Regions from separate parts of the Lysinibacillus sp. fls2-241-R2A-57 genome, predicted to be linked through region 2. Evidence: riboswitches for the same ligand, from Rfam matches in the RefSeq annotation. Region 2 holds a riboswitch; each other region holds the start of a gene.

Region 1 (3,193 bases), on a different contig from region 2:
GAATTGTTGAAGACCCTTGCGATTTCTGAGAATGAAGTTTTAAATGTACTTTCATTAGAAGAAAAAGAGCAATTGAAAGGCATATTGACAAAAGTATATGAAAATCGTGCACAGGAAAAGTAAAATCATTAACGATGATGCCAAAATAAAAGGAGATGAAAGCTATGTCTCAATATCCTACGATTGAAAGAGACCCTAAATATTGGATTGGCGTGGTATCTCTCAATCATGTTCAAAAAGGGGTTGAGGGAGGATTCGGCCAGTTATGCCACGGTAAAGAAAGACCTTTGAAACGAATGCAAAAAGGAGATTGGATCATTTATTATTCTCCTAAAAAAAGTCTAGATGGTAACGAGCCTGTAAGAGCATTTACCGCAATTGGAAGAATAAAAGACGAGCGAATATACGAGTTCCAAATGGCAGAAAATTTTATTCCTTTTAGAAGAGATATAGACTTTTATAAAGAGGCAAAGGCTGTACCGATAAAAAGGATCTTAGATTATTTAGAATTTGTAGAAGATAAATCGAAATATGGTTATAAATTCAGATTTGGTCATTTTGAAATAAGCAAAAAAGACTTTTTACTAATTGCTCATGAAATGGGATTACCGTTGAAGTATGGATGAATTTAGTTGGATAAAAAACGTTACTTTCTTAATGAATTGCCATTAAGAAGTAACGTTTTTATATTGCAACCAATCATTATTTAAGCAGAGTGTTAAGGTTAGTTACAAATACTGTTTTACGCAAATTGCTAGCAATGACAATGCCTAAGACAGCACCAATAGTACTTGAAGTTAAAAAGGCTGGCATGAAAAATAAAGCAGCAACGGATGTCCCCATTAATAAGTGTGCGTAAGGTACTGCAATGAGTGAGGCAATAATACCTGTCCCGAATATTTCACCGACACCTGCTAGCCACTGCTTGCCGCTGTATTTATAGGCTAGAGCTGCACATAAAGCACCAATGACACTGCCGGGTATAGCTAATAATGAGCCTGTGCCTGTTAAAATACGAATAATTGCTGTGACAAAGGCGACCATAACAGTAGGCACTGGTCCAAGAATGATAGCGCCAATAACATTAATGGCATGCTGTACAGGGTAGGCACGTGCAATTCCCGTTGGTATTGAGACAAAGCTAGAACCTGCTACGGCAATAGCTACTAGTAAGGCCATGATTGTTAATTTTCGAATTGACATAATTTCCACTCCTTTAAAATATGAATTTAATCGTTAATAACGGTAAATTTGGTGTTCCGCCGGTAAACTAGGGAGTTCCGCCGCTAAAACAGAGAAAAGCGCCGGTAAATCAGAGAAATCCGCCGCTAAAACAGAGAAATCCGCCGCTAAAAGGGTGAGAAGCGCCGGTAAACTAGTGAGATCCGCCGCTAAAACAGAGAAAAGCGCCGGTAAATCAGAGAATTCCGCCGCTAAAAGGGTGAGAAGCGCCGGTAAACTAGTGAATTCCGCCGGTAAAGCAGAGAAAAGCGCCGGTAAATCAGTGAGATCCGCCGCTAAAACAGAGAAAAGCGCCGGTAAACCAGAGAAATCCGCCGCTAAAACAGTAAAAAGCGCCGGTAAATCAGAGAAATCCGCCGCTAAAAGGGTGAGAAGCGCCGGTAAATCAGAGAATTCCGCCACTAAAACTGTGAAAAGCGCCGGTAAAGCAGTGAAATCCGCCGCTAAAACAGAGAAAAGCGCCGGTAAACAAAAAAATTCCACCGCTACAGCGTAAAAAACCCGACAACAATATAAAACCTAAAAAGGCCGCTCCCTAAAAACATAGGAAGCGGCCTTGCATTTACATAGTAAAAAGCAAGTGTCGCCACTTCCCTCCGCTAGTGTGAACTAGATCAGGTTCAAAGGGTCCGTATATGACAATATACGTCTCAGCCTTTTAAAGACTCCCCTAGTGGTAATAATGGGTTTAACTCTTTAATTTTCTAATAATAATGTAGTAAAGACAGCCTGTTTTCCTTGATATACAAGGAGTTTTAACAGGAGAAATTAATCATAGTTACTTAACATTTTAGCACACTTGAAAGAATGGAGCTAGAACTCCTACATACTCAAGGGATGGTCTAAAAGTGTCACGCTCAAAAAATAGAGAGACATCTTTCAAGTGAAGAACTGAGTTGAAGCGCAATCAAAAGTTCAGTATGTACGGAGCTTACAGAGTACGACGACCAACTTATGAAGAGATTTGTAGGGGTTTTATCATGTGATGAATAATCTGTCGCCTTTTTATGTATTAAGTCTCTCCGTTTCGTGTGCATTATCACTATACAGTATTGTTGGAGGAAATGTGTAGATATATAATGAGATATGCACCGCGATACTAACTAAAGGAAAACCAAAACCATGAATACTAAACAAACCAATACGAATCGTTTAAAATTCATGCCTTTTCAGATGACGAGGGATATTTTAAGGGTGTGGAAGTATGCGTACCGTCCTTTTCTTTTATTTGAATTGGTATACAAACTGCTAACGATAAGTGTATTTATCCCGTTATTATCCATAATTTTTAACAAATTACTGGCTGTTGGGGGCTTCCAAGCGGCCGCCAATCATGACCTTCTGCGCTTCTTGTTCAGCAAATATGGCCTACTTAGTGTACTGGTAATGGTGCCAATTGCCATAATGCTCATTTACACAGAGTTTACTGTGCTCTTCTATATTGCCTATTATGGGATTCAAGAGAAGCGCGCACGAATCCGCCCCGTATTGTTCAAGGCAATCTCTAGCTTACCAGGTTTATGGCGCGTCGGAGTTTTTGGACTTGCTCTCTATTTATTGCTCCTGTTCCCGCTACTTGATGTCAACATCAGCGGAACACTATTGCCGAATATGACGGTTCCGAACTTTATTACGGGCGAGCTGATGAAGACAACCTTCGGAACGATCGTTCTTGTTATCGTTGGACTGCTTATCCTGGCATTGAACTTAATCTGTATCTATGCTCTGCCGATTATGGTATTGGAAGGCAAGTATCAATTCTGGAACGCCGTTCGCGAGAGCAAGCAATTGTTCTGGCGTAGTAAGTGGTCATTAGTTAGAGCTGTGTTTGAATGGGCATTAATCTTCCTGTTGCTGTTCATTCTACTTATCTGTCTAATCAGCCTAATCGTGTTTCTCCTTCCTAGTGGAGATGGCGATTCCAGATTAATGATTACTATTGGCATCACGC
Region 2 (3,193 bases):
TTTTTGCTTCCACAATCGCTTCTTTAATGGGAAGCCCACTTCCAAGAAAAGCAGTTAGTGCAGCGGAGAACGTACAGCCTGTACCATGTGTATTTTTTGTTGCAATACGAGTGGACTGCATGGAAAATGATTGACCATCTTGCAAAAATACATAGTCAATAGCATAATATTTATCGGCTAAATGACCGCCTTTAATAATGACACATTGAACGCCCATTTGTAAGAAGATGTAAGCCACGTCCTGAATATCTGCCAACGTTTTAATTTTTCTTCCAGAAAGTGTTTCAGCTTCAGGTATGTTCGGTGTTACGATTGTTGCTAAAGGAAGTAAATACCTACGTATTGCAACAATTGCTTCTTGCTGTAATAAGCTTTCGCCACCTTTTGCAATCATGACTGGATCGACAATTAGTGGAATATTTACTTCGGCTAAAATATGTGCGATTGATTGAATTATTTCGGAAGAAAATAGCATTCCTGTTTTAATAGCACTAATTGAAAAATCCTCGATTAGTGCTTTAAGTTGTTTTTCAACAAAGCTAACTTCAATTGGTAAGACATCCGATACACCAAGTGTGTTCTGGGCAGTTAAAGCTGTAATAACAGACGTTCCAAACACCTTTAATTCCTGAAATGTTTTTAAATCAGCTTGTATGCCCGCACCGCCACCACTATCTGAACCAGCAATTGTCGTTACAATATGCATCATTCTTCACCATCCTTGGAAAGACGATGTAGTTCATTCAATATTGTTATTTGAAAATCGCCAATGTAATGAGTCGCAGAAGCGGCTTGTTCTGCCACTTTTTTATAAAGCGATAAAGTATCGACCAATTGGTAATATGGTTCATTCCCTGCGGTGTAGGCGGCGCAACAAATAGCACTTAATAAGCAGCCAGTTCCAGTGACTTCTGTCATTTGAGAATTTCCACCTGTAACCCATTGATGCTGTTTGCCATCAGTAATAAAATCCTTTTCACCGGTCACAATAACAATACAATTGTAGAGTTGAGCTATTTGTTTTGCCTCAACTTCTAATGAAATTGAACCAGTACCACTATCTACGCCTTTTTGTTGCCAGTCTACATTGGCAATCGCTGCAAGCTCTCCGATATTACAACGAATTGCTGCAAATTTTATTTCCGCCAATAATTGCTGTACCGTCTGTTTACGGTAAGAAGTTGCACCTGCAGCAACAGGATCTAAAACAACGGGAATGCCCTGAGCATTTGCCTTTTTTCCTGCAAGTAGCATTGATTCTTTCATCTGTTCATTAAGGGTACCGATATTTAACAATAAGCCTGAAGCAATAGCGACCATTTCTTCAACTTCATGACTGTCATCAGCCATGACTGGCGAAGCGCCTATTGCTAATAAGCCATTTGCTTGGAAATTTGCCACAACATAATTGGTAATGCAATGAATCAGTGGATTTTGTTTACGGATATTTTGAATAATCAATTTAAGTCCTCCTCTAATGGATGGACGTAAGCATGCAAAAAAGGCCCTTTTTCGTGCAGAAAAAAACACGTAAAAAGAGCCTTTCATCAATGAATTAGATGTGAATTGCTCCCTACGTCAGTATTAACTAACAGGTTCAAAGGGTCAGGTTTTACCTTCTCAACTCTAAATGAGTCCCCCTGCAATCTTGCTTTTAGTTGACCAAAATGTACCATATTTTTCTTTAGTGTTCAATAGAGAGTTTTTTTGAACTAAGACGTGACTGATGCCATATAGCAGAGCATGATAGTTGTCATGACTTTTTAAAATTGAGTGCCTTTCATTGAAAATGATAAAAATTGAGTTTTATAATGAGCATAGCAAAAGGGGGCATTTGCCATGAAACGACAAGATTTAATCGCACCAGAGTGGTATAACATTTCAGAGGAAATCGAAAAATATGCACAGGATTCTACAAAAAATGCATTGATCGTTTATAACGAAAATGAGGAAATTCAATACATTACATATGCTAGTTTACTTGAAAAGGCGAATCAGGCAGCACATGTATTTACATCTTATGGTTTAACAAAAGATGATGTTATTTTAGTCATGGTACCAAGATCAGTTGAAGCGTATATCGTTTATCTTGCGGCCTTAAAGGCGGGGCTAACGATTATACCAAGCTCAGAGATGTTGAGAACTAAAGATATTGAATATCGAATCAATCATGCTAATGCAAAAGGCGTTGTTGCATTTGAGCCTTATGTTGAACAATTTGATGCTGTTCAAAATTCACAAGGCATACAGAAATTTGTCATTGGCCATGCACATGAATCATGGCAGCCGTTGCTTGAAAAAATGCAAAGCCAACCAACAACCTACATAAGTTCTACACCTACTAGAAGTACTGACATTGCATTTTTAGCCTATACGAGTGGTACAACAGGCAATCCAAAAGCAGCCGTACATACACATAGCTGGGGTTATGCACATTTACGAACAACTGCACCGAATTGGTTAGGTGTTCAAGAAGGTGACATAGTTTGGGCTACAGCAGCTCCAGGCTGGCAAAAATGGATTTGGAGTCCGTTTCTCGCTACATTAGGAAGTGGTGCAACAGCATTTGTCTACAAAGGTCACTTTGATGCGACAACATACCTCACGCTGCTTGAAAAATTCCATATTAATATTCTGTGCTGTACACCAACCGAATATCGATTTATGGCAGCACTTGAAAATTTACAAGATTTCAATTTAAGTGCAATTCGTCAAGCCGTGTCAGCAGGCGAGCCTTTAAATAGTGAAGTGATAAAAGTATTTTCGGAGGTCTTGAATTTACAAGTGCGAGATGGTTATGGACAAACAGAAAATACGTTACTTGTTGGTACAATGGTAGGAATGAAGGCTAGAATTGGCTCAATGGGTAAACCTACTCCGGGAAATACTGTTGAAATTATCGATGATTTTGGAAATCCAGTTGCAATTGGAGAAGTTGGAGATATTGCTGTACACCGTGAAACACCCGCGTTATTTAAAAAATATTTAAATGATCTAGAACGTACAAATTTACAATTTAGAGGCAATTGGTATATTACCGGAGATCGTGCATATAAAGATGAAGATGGTTATTTTTGGTTTGAAGGACGCGGAGATGATATCATTATTTCGTCTGGCTATACGATAGGACCATTTGAAGTAGAAGATGCATTATTGAAGCATTCAGCAGTTAAAGAAACTGCAGTTGTTGCGA
Region 3 (3,193 bases), on a different contig from region 2:
AGTCGATAGCTCACCCTCCATTGTCGTTTCTAATGGATGAACTTCATATTTCACCCCTGATGCGTCTATAACGGCAATCGCTGCATCGACAAATGGAATAACATCTTCATATTTTTCAGTTTTCGGGATAATTTGTACACTAATTAATGAGTTTGCCATGTTATTTTGTCTCCTTTTTCGGTAAAAAGTCATTTGTAAATGCTTGTTCTGCGTTAAATTCGCCCTCTAAAACTTTGTTGTCGGCCATCCATTTTGCGTAGTTCTCCCAGACAGTTAGCTTTTGCTCGCCCCATTGCGCCGCATCGTCTTGATACTTATCTGCTAGCCATTCCTGACTTTTATGCACAAGGTCTTTATCTAAGTCAGGTACCTCTTTTAATAAAATATCAGCCGCCTCACTCGGATGACTTATCGCATATTCATAGCCCTTTGCTGCAGCAGCGACAAACGCTTTGACTGTATCTGGATCATCCTTAATCATTTTTTCATTTGTAGCAAGTACAGGTGTGTAATAATCTAACTGATCACTATAATCTGTTAAATAAAGCATGTTCAATTTTTCACCACGAAGTTCTGCTTCAATCCCTGTCCATGCATAATAAATCCAGGCAAAATCAATATCTTTTTTCATCATTGTGAAGAAATCCAAATCACCTGCATTGACAATATCTAACTTATTAATATCCGCATTTTCTGTTTGCATAAGTGATTGTAGGACAGCCTTTTCAAGTGGTGCACCCCAGCCACCATATGTTTTACCTTCAAAATCCTTCGGTGACGTAATCCCTTTAGATGCAGTGGATGCAAAGCCAGAAGTATTATGTTGAATAATCGCTGCAATCGATACTAAAGGTACATCCTGCACACGTGCCTGTGTAATCCCTTCTTGGTAGCTTACGCCAAACTGAGCCTTACCAGACGCCACTAGTTGATCTGCACCCGTTTCGCCAGGTAATAAAATTTCAACATCTAAGCCCTGTTCTTTAAAGTAGCCAAGTTTTTCCGCTACATATAAACCTGTATGATTTGTATTCGGTGTCCAATCTAGCACGACCGATACCTTTTTTAATGCATTCGCATCGTTTTTATCCTTTGTCTCCTCTTTTTTGCTACAACCCACTAATGTTAAAAGTGTAGCCATCAGAATCAATAACCATTTTTTCATGTTTAATCCTCCCAGTAAGTAATGTGAAAGTGTTCATGAATGAATGTTTCCACCAGAAGAAAGCGTATTCACAATTAGTATGTACCCAAGGCTTGCACATACAACAAAAACATAAAAAAAACGCCCAGGATTCCTCCCAGACGTTTTACAATCAGTATCAAAAACTTTCTTTTTTTTGAATAGATGTTCCCTACGCTGGTACGAGCCAAATCAGGTTCAAAGGGTCAGCGTCTATCGGACACAATCTCAGCTGGCAACTACCAGCCCCCCTACATTCTTTCCATATGAACTTTTCGTGATTATTATACCCATATCTATCTGTAAATGACAAGGGTCTCTTTCATGTTAAAGCATTATATTGTCATATCATTTCAAAAAGCAATGTCAAACATAGCCCTTATTCCAAAATAAACTTTATAGTTAAGTGTATACATTTATGATCACTCATTCGTTGTATAAGAGTAAGGAGGATCAGCAATGAAAAAAGAAAATGAACTAACCTCCTATCTAATCCATTTAGGAGAGGAAGTGTTCAATCTATTACTAGCGAAAGGAGCCAAAAAAGAAGATGCAGAAGATATTATTCAAACCACCTATTACAAAATATACATGCTATTAGATAGCCTAACAGAAAACAATATACGTCCTTGGTTTTTTAGGGTATCGCTCAATCAATATATTGACTTAAAAAGGAAAAAGGAGCAGAAAAACATTTACATCACCGAGGAAATATACTCTAAGCTCCAACACACCGATTATAATTTTGAGACGTTGCTAAATAAGGATGAGATTTTCTATTTGTTAAAAGACATTAAAAAAGAATATAAAGAAATATTCTTTTTAAAGTATTACTATGATTTGTCATATGAAGAAATTGCTATTTTGTTGGATATTCAAGTAGATAGCGTCAAGCAAAAATTATATCGTGCACGTAAATGTATTCACTCAAAAATAGGAGGTAAACTTTGATGGAAACTTCGTTAAATAACGCTTTAAAAAAGGCTAAACGAAAACAGTTACTAAAAATTATCATCACTTCAATTGTTGTCATATTAATTCTCTTACCTGTTTTTTATAAAACTGGTTCCTTTTTTGCAGCGAAAAGTTCTCAAAGACTTAAAGAACAGCTTTTTTTACATAATGACATTGCAGAACCTAATATTCAAATCGACTCTCAAGTCACGGTGAGTAATTCATCAATGTTTGGTGGAAATATCATTACAAACCGTTCTAAGAATATTAATGGTTATATGGTTCCATGGAGCACACTTACTAGTTCATTCGGTTGGTTCCGAGGCAATGTTGATAATAACGAGTTAGTACCAGGATTTTATTGGTCTGATTCAGAGTACTATGAATACGATAAACAGACAAAGACTAAATCTGCGACATTTTATCATCCATCTATTCAAAAATACTTTGACGATGTACCAAACGAACTAAGCGAAATTTCGCAAATGGAGAATCACGTTGCAGAAGTTGCCGTTTCTTTCAATAAACCTTATACATTAAATGAAATACAAGAAAAAATTCCTAGCAATTTAAACATCGTATGGTTGTATATGGCATCACCAATTGTTGATGAAAGTACAGGACCTGCTGGTTTAGAGGTTTATGGCTTTGATCCGGCAGATTCACCGAAAAAATCCTACGATGGCTTTATTGATTCACTTAAAACATATGATGCTAATGAAAATAACGAAACAATTCAGGAGTTTTTAAATTCAAATAAAAATAAACGGTTTGATGAAGTGAAAATTTTAGGGGTAATGCTCACTGGCAAAGCAAATAATTTTAAAGCCTTAGAGAATCAAGATTTTATCCGTGGTGCCTCAGTAGGAGCCACTGCACAAATCGTTCCTTATATTAAACCTGAAAAATAACGTGATTAGAAATCAAAACCTTAAAAAGCGCGAGAAATCAATTTTAAAATGTTGATTTCTCGCGCTTCTCTAATGTGAAATTTTTAAATTTTGCTTTAATTTAAATCAGCCTCTTTTTTATAAATGAGAAAAGTAATTAAATAGT

The links. A riboswitch is a leader RNA that binds a small molecule or an ion and turns the genes downstream of it on or off. The one in region 2 is predicted to bind thiamine pyrophosphate.
Region 1: it holds a riboswitch for thiamine pyrophosphate, as region 2 does, so the genes downstream of both, QRN68_RS13730 (hypothetical protein) here and thiM (hydroxyethylthiazole kinase) in region 2, are expected to answer to the same signal.
Region 3: it holds a riboswitch for thiamine pyrophosphate, as region 2 does, so the genes downstream of both, QRN68_RS03245 (ABC transporter substrate-binding protein) here and thiM (hydroxyethylthiazole kinase) in region 2, are expected to answer to the same signal.

Annotation. Positions count from the first base shown of each region.
Region 1 covers NZ_JARVRU010000080.1:12,754-15,946, forward strand. Annotated here, with positions in the region: gene QRN68_RS13715 (MarR family winged helix-turn-helix transcriptional regulator) at 1-123, shown strand, start outside; gene QRN68_RS13720 (EVE domain-containing protein) at 165-626, shown strand; gene thiW (energy coupling factor transporter S component ThiW) at 703-1,203, opposite strand; gene QRN68_RS13730 (hypothetical protein) at 1,237-1,725, opposite strand; TPP riboswitch at 1,817-1,924, opposite strand; gene QRN68_RS13735 (glycerophosphodiester phosphodiesterase) at 2,365-3,193, shown strand, end outside.
Region 2 covers NZ_JARVRU010000021.1:40,425-43,617, forward strand. Annotated here, with positions in the region: gene thiD (bifunctional hydroxymethylpyrimidine kinase/phosphomethylpyrimidine kinase) at 1-706, opposite strand, end outside; gene thiM (hydroxyethylthiazole kinase) at 706-1,461, opposite strand; TPP riboswitch at 1,554-1,652, opposite strand; gene mbcS (acyl-CoA synthetase MbcS) at 1,840-3,193, shown strand, end outside.
Region 3 covers NZ_JARVRU010000016.1:61,654-64,846, forward strand. Annotated here, with positions in the region: gene QRN68_RS03240 (thiamine-binding protein) at 1-159, opposite strand, end outside; gene QRN68_RS03245 (ABC transporter substrate-binding protein) at 161-1,165, opposite strand; TPP riboswitch at 1,336-1,446, opposite strand; gene QRN68_RS03250 (RNA polymerase sigma factor) at 1,643-2,134, shown strand; gene QRN68_RS03255 (sigma factor regulator N-terminal domain-containing protein) at 2,134-3,048, shown strand.